One region of the Alteromonas sp. MmMcT2-5 genome, then DNA from elsewhere that is predicted to be linked to it. Evidence: predicted binding sites of a transcription regulator. Region 1 holds the regulator's gene; each other region holds the start of a gene.

The links. Region 1 encodes sigma-54, which starts transcription at its own class of promoters, with help from an activator protein. Its sites were predicted from a motif close to GTTGGCACGNNNNTNGNNT; they were not measured.
Region 2: a site for sigma-54 is predicted at 1,338-1,356, ahead of MHN09_RS14775 (exopolysaccharide biosynthesis protein). Genes of this name have one in related genera too.
Region 3: a site for sigma-54 is predicted at 834-852, ahead of xdp1 (exosortase-dependent surface protein XDP1). Genes of this name have one in related genera too.
Region 4: a site for sigma-54 is predicted at 1,217-1,235, ahead of MHN09_RS00625 (flagellar basal body rod protein FlgF). Genes of this name have one in related genera too.

Annotation. Positions count from the first base shown of each region.
Region 1 covers NZ_JAKRFB010000014.1:58,818-61,025, reverse strand. Annotated here, with positions in the region: gene lptB (LPS export ABC transporter ATP-binding protein) at 1-287, shown strand, start outside; gene MHN09_RS08370 (RNA polymerase factor sigma-54) at 361-1,842, shown strand; gene hpf (ribosome hibernation promoting factor) at 1,873-2,160, shown strand; gene ptsN (PTS IIA-like nitrogen regulatory protein PtsN) at 2,174-2,208, shown strand, end outside.
Region 2 covers NZ_JAKRFB010000036.1:24,045-26,252, forward strand. Annotated here, with positions in the region: gene MHN09_RS14770 (LysR family transcriptional regulator) at 1-588, shown strand, start outside; gene MHN09_RS14775 (exopolysaccharide biosynthesis protein) at 597-1,202, opposite strand; gene MHN09_RS14780 (sigma-54 dependent transcriptional regulator) at 1,749-2,208, shown strand, end outside.
Region 3 covers NZ_JAKRFB010000050.1:3,151-5,358, forward strand. Annotated here, with positions in the region: gene xdp1 (exosortase-dependent surface protein XDP1) at 1-729, shown strand, start outside; gene xdp1 (exosortase-dependent surface protein XDP1) at 891-1,763, shown strand; gene prsT (XrtA/PEP-CTERM system TPR-repeat protein PrsT) at 1,869-2,208, shown strand, end outside.
Region 4 covers NZ_JAKRFB010000001.1:128,877-131,084, forward strand. Annotated here, with positions in the region: gene flgE (flagellar hook protein FlgE) at 1-1,049, shown strand, start outside; gene MHN09_RS00625 (flagellar basal body rod protein FlgF) at 1,274-2,017, shown strand; gene flgG (flagellar basal-body rod protein FlgG) at 2,064-2,208, shown strand, end outside.

The DNA of each region.
Region 1 (2,208 bases):
AGATTGCCCGCGCTCTGGCAGCAAAACCGCAATTTATTTTGTTAGACGAACCATTTGCTGGTGTTGATCCAATATCAGTTAATGATATAAAGAAGATAATACAACATCTTCGCGATAGGGGTATTGGAATCCTTATCACGGACCATAACGTACGAGAGACATTGGATGTTTGTGAAAAGGCGTACATTGTGAGTCATGGCGAGCTTATTGCGCAAGGAACGGCGGAACAGGTTTTAAGTAATCAAAAAGTAAGGGATGTATACCTAGGCGAACAATTCAGGCTATAGTTAATGTAACCGAATTGTCATTTTTCAGTTTCGCTCTGGTATATTCAATTTAGAGCATTTAAATAAGACGTAGATGAAACCATCTTTACAGCTAAAATTTAGCCAACAACTTACCATGACACCACAGCTTCAGCAGGCCATTAAACTGCTGCAGCTTTCTACACTTGATCTTCAACAAGAGATCCAAGAAGCGCTCGATTCTAATCCGCTATTAGAAGTTGAAGAAGGTAACGACGAGCCGCAACTAGAAAAGAACAATATCGACAACGATGACAGCGGCTCTGAGGCCACTGCTTCTGCATCTAGTGACACACTAGAAGCCGGCGATGCACTTGAGAAAAACGATCTTCCCGATGAGCTGCCAATCGACAGCACATGGGACGAATACTACTCTGCTTCATCTTCGCCTGCTCCGGGTCCATCCAATGACGACGAGCAAATCTTCCAAGGTGAGACTACTGAAGATATTCAAGAGCACCTTCTTTGGCAAATGCGCCTTACCCATTTCTCGGATACCGATCGCGCAATCGCTACAGCAATCATCGACTCTATTGACGAGTCAGGTTATTTAACCGTTACCCTTGATGATATTTTAGAAGCGGTTAACGATGATGATATGGAAGAGCCGATTGAAATGGACGAAATAGAATGTGTGCTAAAGCGCATTCAGATGTTCGACCCTATTGGTTCTGGCTCACGCTCTCCACAAGAATGTTTGATGGTGCAATTGCGCCAGTTTTCAGAAGACACACCGTGGCTTGCTGAAGCAAAGCAACTGATTGAAGAGTACTCTGACTTACTGAGCAGCAAAGACTATCGTACGCTTATGCGTAAAAGCCGATTGAAAGAAGATCAGCTACGCGAGGCAATGCGTTTACTGCAAACCTTGAATCCTCGCCCAGGTAGTGCTTTAGTTACTAAAGAGCCTGAGTACGTTATTCCTGATGTCTCAGTAACCAAGAAAAATGGCCGTTGGGTGGTTGAGCTGAACCCCGACAGTCTGCCTAAGTTAAGCGTAAATCAACAATACGCTGCAATGAGTCGCCGTGCCAAGAATAGTAGCGATTCACAATTCATCCGCTCACACATGCAAGAGGCTAAGTGGTTCATAAAGAGCCTTGAATCTCGTAACGAAACCTTAATGAAGGTTGCAAACTGCATTGTGCAGCAGCAAATGGGCTTTTTTGAGCACGGCCCGGAAATGATGAAACCAATGGTGCTAAATGATGTCGCAGAAATGGTAGATATGCACGAATCCACTATTTCGCGAGTGACAACGCAAAAGTACATGCATACGCCACGTGGAATCTTCGAATTGAAGTATTTTTTCTCAAGCCACGTTGCAACAGAGTCTGGTGGTGAATGTTCATCTACAGCGATTCGTGCATTGATCAAGAAATTAGTGGCCGCTGAAAAGCCTAGCAAGCCGCTAAGTGATAGCAAGATTGCTTCATTGTTGGCCGAACAAGGCATTAAAGTTGCCCGGCGAACAATAGCAAAGTACCGGGAATCGTTGTCGATCCCGCCGTCGAACCAACGCAAAAGCCTTATTTAATCGGGCTTAATAATATAAGGAAGACGAAATATGCAAATCAACCTTACTGGTCATCATGTCGAAATCACCGACTCTTTGCGTAATTATGTCGATACGAAGTTCAGCAAACTTGAACGTCACTTTGATCACATTTCTAATGTGCATGTCATCCTGAACGTTGAAAAATTAAATCAAAAAGCCGAAGCGACCGTTCATTTAAGTGGCGCTGAAGTATTCGCATCCTCAGAAAATACCGACATGTATGCGGCGATTGACAGCATGGTTGATAAACTCGACCGGCAGGTAATCAAGCATAAGGAAAAACTGAAAAAACATTAGTAGTTAATTAAGCATGGATATACAAGCCATCGTAAGTCTGGACCGCAC
Region 2 (2,208 bases), on a different contig from region 1:
CTAGCGAAAGTTTCTGCTGAGTTCCCGCTCCTTCGTATCGAGATAGAAGAAACTGTACTCAGTGGCGCAAATTCACTTTTGAGCAATGGTAAAGTTGATTTAGGCATCTCTCCTTTCGCGTTTTCTAATGGCTTTAGCGAAGACTTGTGCGAAATTGAATTTGCAGCTGTCGCTCACGCCGACCATCCATTACACCAATTGGATAGAACGCTCACACTGGAAGACTTAAAAGCGTATCGTCAAATTGTGGTAAGGGATTCATCCGCGGAGCGTAAAGCTGATGTGGGCTGGTTAGGTGCAGAGCAGCGCTGGACCGTAAGCCACGTTAGAACGTCATTAGATATTATTGCTCAGGGGTTGGGTTTTGCGTGGCTGCCTATAGCAATAATTAAAGATGAGCTAGAAGACGGTACACTCGTTCCCCTTCCCCTCGATAATAATGCAGCGTTGCGTAAGGCGCTCCTTTATTTGTCTTTCGAAGACGGCGATACGTTGGGACCAGCTGCCCGTGCTTTTATTGGTGAGCTACGATATCAAACAATGAACCTTCCATCGTCAGATTTTATGCTCGATTCGTGTACTGAGTAGTTAGACCATCAACCTAGCGCGACTGCAAGGCGTTCAAACCCAAGTATAAAGCCAAATAGCGATAATGAAACACCAACTAACGCCACAGCACCGTCGTCTGTGGCCATGCCTATTGCCATAATAAAAACAGCAAAAGCGGGAATAAGCCCCATAAAGGGAATAAGCTCCAGTGGAATCATTACAAATCCGCAACCTGCACAGCACAATGCGATGAGTGATCTAAACACAGGCTGGCGCATGAAAAAACACCGAGGAACTAAAAAGCGGTCTACACGTACTGCATACGGTTTAACCTTTTCGACAATGTAGCGAAGCTGATCGGCGTCACAGTTTAGTTGCATCACTTTTTGCGGTAACCAAGGATGCCTACGACCGAGTAAAATTTGCAACGCGATGAGTAAAATCGTCCCACCCGCTAAAGATGGGATCCCAGGGATGGCCCCAATCGGTGTGCAAGCGATAAAAGATGGCAGCGCCAGCATTGGTCCAAAGCCTCTTTTCTCCATCACATCCCAAAACTCAGCAAACTCGAACGTATCTTGTCTTGCTCGCGGCTGCATTTTCCCCAACAACTCGTATAAGGTCATTGATCTTACAGCTGTTTTTCCCCACATCTTCAATTCCTTTGATATCACATTACCAGCGAACGTCGCGCTAATCAGACGGGCTCCTCGCCTAGTTAATATACATTTCTTGCACCTACTCGATTTGCCATAGTGAAATTGCAAGTAACCTTAGACAGGCAAATCGTGCGAAAAATATGCCATCGATTGCATGTGACAGTGTGTTAAAGACAGGAATACTTTTTGCAAATGCTCCTGATAAGTAAAATAAAATCACCTAATAAAACAAAAACAGATATAGACATTCTGTACTTTAGTGCGATGTGTACCGCTGATCGCAAAGAGTTGATAAATTAGAAGAAGGTAGCGCAACCGACTATTTCTGGCATCAAGGCAAATGTACAAAATTTCCGGATTGCTTGAGGCATTTAAATATTTTCCGATGCGCTAACGCCTTATCAATTTAAACCAGCGTATAAATAAATTTTAAATATGCGCGTTAGCATTCAGTTGTTAATAGCGTATGATAAGACTATAACATTGATTCTATTCCATAATTTTTCTGAATAGGAAACGACAGAAGAGAGGGACACCCACTTGCTTACCGTACTTTTAGTTGATGACGACGCCGAGTTCACAGAAGTAGCTTGTACTATCATCGAATTTCTTGGCCACGAAGTACTTACCGCTGCCACACTCAAAGAAGCCCGCGATTGGTTAGAAAAAGAAACCTTTGACCATGTACTGCTTGATTTCATGTTACCCGATGGAAGCGGCGCGCACTTATTCAATGAACTAGATGCACTTCCTAAGCGCCCTCGCGTTACTTTGATAACGGGTCACCCTTCTGTGAAAAGCGTGATAAAGGGTCTGTGTGGCCCCACGGTCGACTATCTCGTTAAGCCAATTCAACGGGAGGAAATAGAGGCTGTATTAAGTCAAAAGCCAAAAGAAAAAGCACCTGCACAAGACAAAATAGAGAAACATTTTGACTTGCTGATTGGTGAATCGCCAATTATGAAAGAGCTCTACAAGCTGATTTCTAGAGTGAGTAAAA
Region 3 (2,208 bases), on a different contig from region 1:
AAAGTGACACAAACCAATCAGACGAATAATTCCTTTGTTCAAATAGACGGATTAAATATTAGTATGTCCGCCTTTTCTGACACACAAGGAGTTACCGGCGAAACAGTCGTTGGCGCCAAGTTAGAAAAAATCTCAGATAAATGGGCTTACGGCATAACAAACAATGATGAAGCGTACTATCGTGGCGACGCTGACCACGCTATTGACAATATCAACTATTACTCTCAAGGTAGCGCGAACGCTTATTATAGTGGTATGACTAACGTAGAACGTGACTATGACTTCGTGTTGTTATCTTTCGACTCTGCGGTGACACTAACGGGCGCAAGTTTTTCATGGCTTTACAGTGGCAGCGACAGCCAAGTATCTGTTGCAGCACTAAGTAATACTTCGAAACTAACCTCAGGTGTTAACACGTGGAGCGATATTGTCACTAACGCCTTAACTTCAGCCTCATTTGATATTGAAAACTGTGAATATTTAGATCACCGCGCTGACTTTACTTTCACTGAGTCCGCTCAATATTGGTTGGTTGGCGCTTATAACACCGTATTCGGAAATATTGGCGGCCATGTAGGTAATGATGCCTTTAAGCTTGCTAATGTTGGCTTCTCTGTAACAGAGTCTGCCGGTACGCCAACGCCAACAGAAGTTTCTGAACCTGGCACCATTGGCTTACTCATGGCTTGTTCACTTCTCGTGATGTGGCGTCGCAAAAAATCCATTTGAAGAAATTAGACTTTAGATCACTGACAGATTGAAAAATCTGTCAGTTTTTTTTACTTGGGCATCTAAAGAACCAGAAAAATAACTTTAAAATCATACGCTTAAATATTGGCACACAAAATGCTTGATAACTTATTATCTGTAGTTTTAAGTTGTATAAGCCTATGAAGTCGATACTAAAATTTTCCATTACCACCGCTACCTTTTTAGCCCTAGCAAGCAATTCTGTTTTTGCTTCATCCAGTGACAACAAAAGATATGACTTGATGTCTCATTCTGAGAATAGTGTCCTTTCAAGTGATGGTGTAGTAATAGATGGCGTCAATGTCAAATTGTCTGCCTGGACTTACATTGACTACTCTACAGACTGGGAAAGAAGAAACGGTAGCTGGACGCAACTCTCTAGTTCAAACGTTAAAAGTTTCGATGAGTCTAATGCTCAATTCGTAGGCCAGCCAAACCTTAACTACGACTATGGATATGGCGTGCAAAATAGTCACGAAGCTACTGGTGCCCACCAAACTATAGACAACCTATTTGATTATGACTCCGATGACAACTGGCATACCGCACAAGGGAATCGTACGTTTGACTATATTCTCTTTTCATTTGATAAAGCGGTAAGCCTGAATAGTGTTGAGCTTGGATGGCACGCGGGTAGTGGGCAACAGCTTTCAGTAGCTGCGTTATCCGGTGCTAATTTGGAGAACAACTCGTGGACCAACATTGTTCAGAAAGACTCTTTAGGTAAAGCTATCTCTTCATCATTCAATATAGCTGGCGATCAATACAATGGCGTAGCCAATGTGAGCGACGCTTTTAGAAATGAATTCTCAAATTTGTGGTTAGTTGGCGCTTACAATAAAATCTTTGGAAATATTGGTGGCTCTGACTCAAACGACAAATTCAAATTAAGCGCTTTGTCATTTGATGTTCAGAATACTCCACCTCCAACACAAGTTAGTGAGCCTGGCGCCCTAGCACTGATGGGGTTGGGTTTAGGTCTTGTTCTTTATAGACGTAAGCGCCGCGTTTAATTGTTTAAAAACGCTTAGAAAACACGTATCTTTAGAAGGTGGCTTAGGCCACCTTTTTTTATGCTATTTTTAAGCCAGCGGCTAGGCTAAGTTTCGAAGGTATATATGGATTTTTTTAATAATAAAAAGCGTGTTGTACAACGCGCTATTGTCTCTGCAGTTGCCTCATCATTAATCGCTTTTAACAGTTTTGCTTCTACGTCAGAAGACTACGAAAAAGCACTGACCGCGTTTAATCAAAACGAATACGACGAAGCCTATATCCACCTTAAAAACAGCTTACAAAAAGATCCTGAAAACCTTGCTGCAAAAATCCTAATGGGCGAAATACTGCTTATTAATGGCTACTTAACTGCAGCAGAAATGGAGTTTGTAGAAGCGTTGGAAATGGGTGCAGATATCAACCTTCTGGCAGAGCCTCTCGGCAACACTTGGTTGTTTTTGA
Region 4 (2,208 bases), on a different contig from region 1:
GCGACAATTTCGTGGTTAACAGTAATGGTGACAACTTATTGGGTTTCCCCGTTAACTCTGATGGTACAAGTGCCTCGGTAGCACTTAGTACTACTGAGCCAGTGCGTATTCCAGACTCTTCGGGTTCTCCCGCACAAACCACAGAAGTTGACATTCGAATGAACTTGCCTGCTGGTGATGCAGCCCTAGATCCACAAGATTTTGACCCTGAAGATCCGCTTACCTACAACGCCGCAACATCGGTAACCGTTTACGATTCGTTAGGTGATAGTCACGTAATGACCTATTACTTCATAAAGGATGCGACACCGGGTGTTGATAATGAGTGGTATGTTGCTACTGCAATCGATGACACGCTAGTTGATATGACAGATTCAGCGGGTAATGACACAGACCCAGCAACAGCAGTAAATAGTGTCGGTGGTAACACTGGTAACGCCGTAACAGCATCTAAACTCATCTTCTCTCAAGGCGGTGATTTCGCTGGTATGGAAACGCCTGATGGCCTACCTACACTTGATTTCAAAATGGAAACAGAAGCGCTAGGCGCAGGTATTCTTGCTAATGGCTCAGATCCTACGCAGCAAATAAGTATAGATTTCAACCTCGATGTTAATAGCGCTACGCCTAATGAGCCGACTCAGTTCGCCTCTGCGTTCGAGGTTACATCATTAGAACAGGATGGTTTGCCTGTAGGTCGATTGACGGGTATCGATATCGGTCCTGACGGCCTGGTTCGTGCAACGTTCTCTAATGGTACGTCTGAACCTATTGTTCGTGTCGCTTTGGTTCGCTTTTCTAATGAACAAGGCCTAACTCAGGAGAGCAGTACTCAGTGGAAGGAAAGTATTCTTTCAGGTGAGGCACTAGCGGGTGAAGCAACAACCGGTACTTTCGGCGAAATTAACTCTTCGGCGCTAGAACAAGCTAACGTTAACCTTACCACTGAGCTCATCGACATGATTATCGCTCAGCGTAACTTCCAGGCAAACTCGCGTGCGCTTGAAGTGAACAACTCGCTAAACCAGACTATCCTTAACATTCGATAGTTTGCAGTAAGCTACATTAGCAGATTGCTAAGCGGCAAATTTTAGGCGCGGAAAACCGTACCTATTTGACCCGATTTAGAAAGGTCGCAACAATGCGACCTTTTTATTTTTCTATATATATCAATTTAATACCGCCCTTATTTTTCAATTGCACTAAATATCCACAGATTGGCACTGCCTTTGCAAAATCTTGTTTAAGGTTTAATCAGAGTCAAAAGTCAGTCATGGACAAACTTCTCTATATTTCAGCAAGTGGTGCCTCCCAAGACCTACTAGGAACAGGGATTAGGGCCAATAACTTGGCTAATGCACAGACAACGGGATTCAGAGCGCAGTTAGAGCAGGCAAGGTCAATGCCGGCCTACGGCGAAGGTTTGCCGACTCGCGTGTTTTCCATGACAGAGAGCCCGTCGAATAATTACGAGTCGGGTCCGATGATTAAAACAGACCGCGATTTAGACGTAGCCATTCAAGGTGATGGTTGGTTCGCTGTACAAGATCAAAATGGTCAAGAAGCTTACTCGCGTGATGGAAATTTCAAGTTAGGCGATGACGGAATTTTGACAGATATCCACGATCGCGTCGTGCTTGGTGACAATGGGCCAATATTCCTTCCTGTTCCTTTAGATAACCTCAATATCGCCGCCGATGGCACGTTGTCGATGAGACAGTTAGGTGCCCCTGCCAATGTTATTGAAGAAGTGGGGCGACTTAAATTAGTTAGTCCAAACTATGCAGACATGGAACGTGGCAATGACGGCTTATTTAGAATGGAAGATGGCTCAATAGCGCCAGCCAATGCCAACGTAAAAGTAATGTCGGGCATGCTTGAAGGTTCCAACGTTAATGCTGTTGACGAAATGGTGGACATGATAAGTCTGCAGCGTCACTACGAGCTTCAAGTCAAAATGATGAAGCAAGCAGAAGAGCTTGATACTCGCGGTAATCAGCTACTACGCATCCTGTAAAAGAATTTTTATCACCGTTGCCTTATGAGCAACGTCGGAGGTTAACATGCATCCAGCACTATGGATAAGTAAAACCGGACTAGACGCCGCACAGACCGATGTGGCAGTGGTGTCTAACAATCTAGCAAACGCATCAACAGTGGGCTTTAAAAAAGACCGCGCGGTGTTTGAAGATTTGCTGTATCAGAATA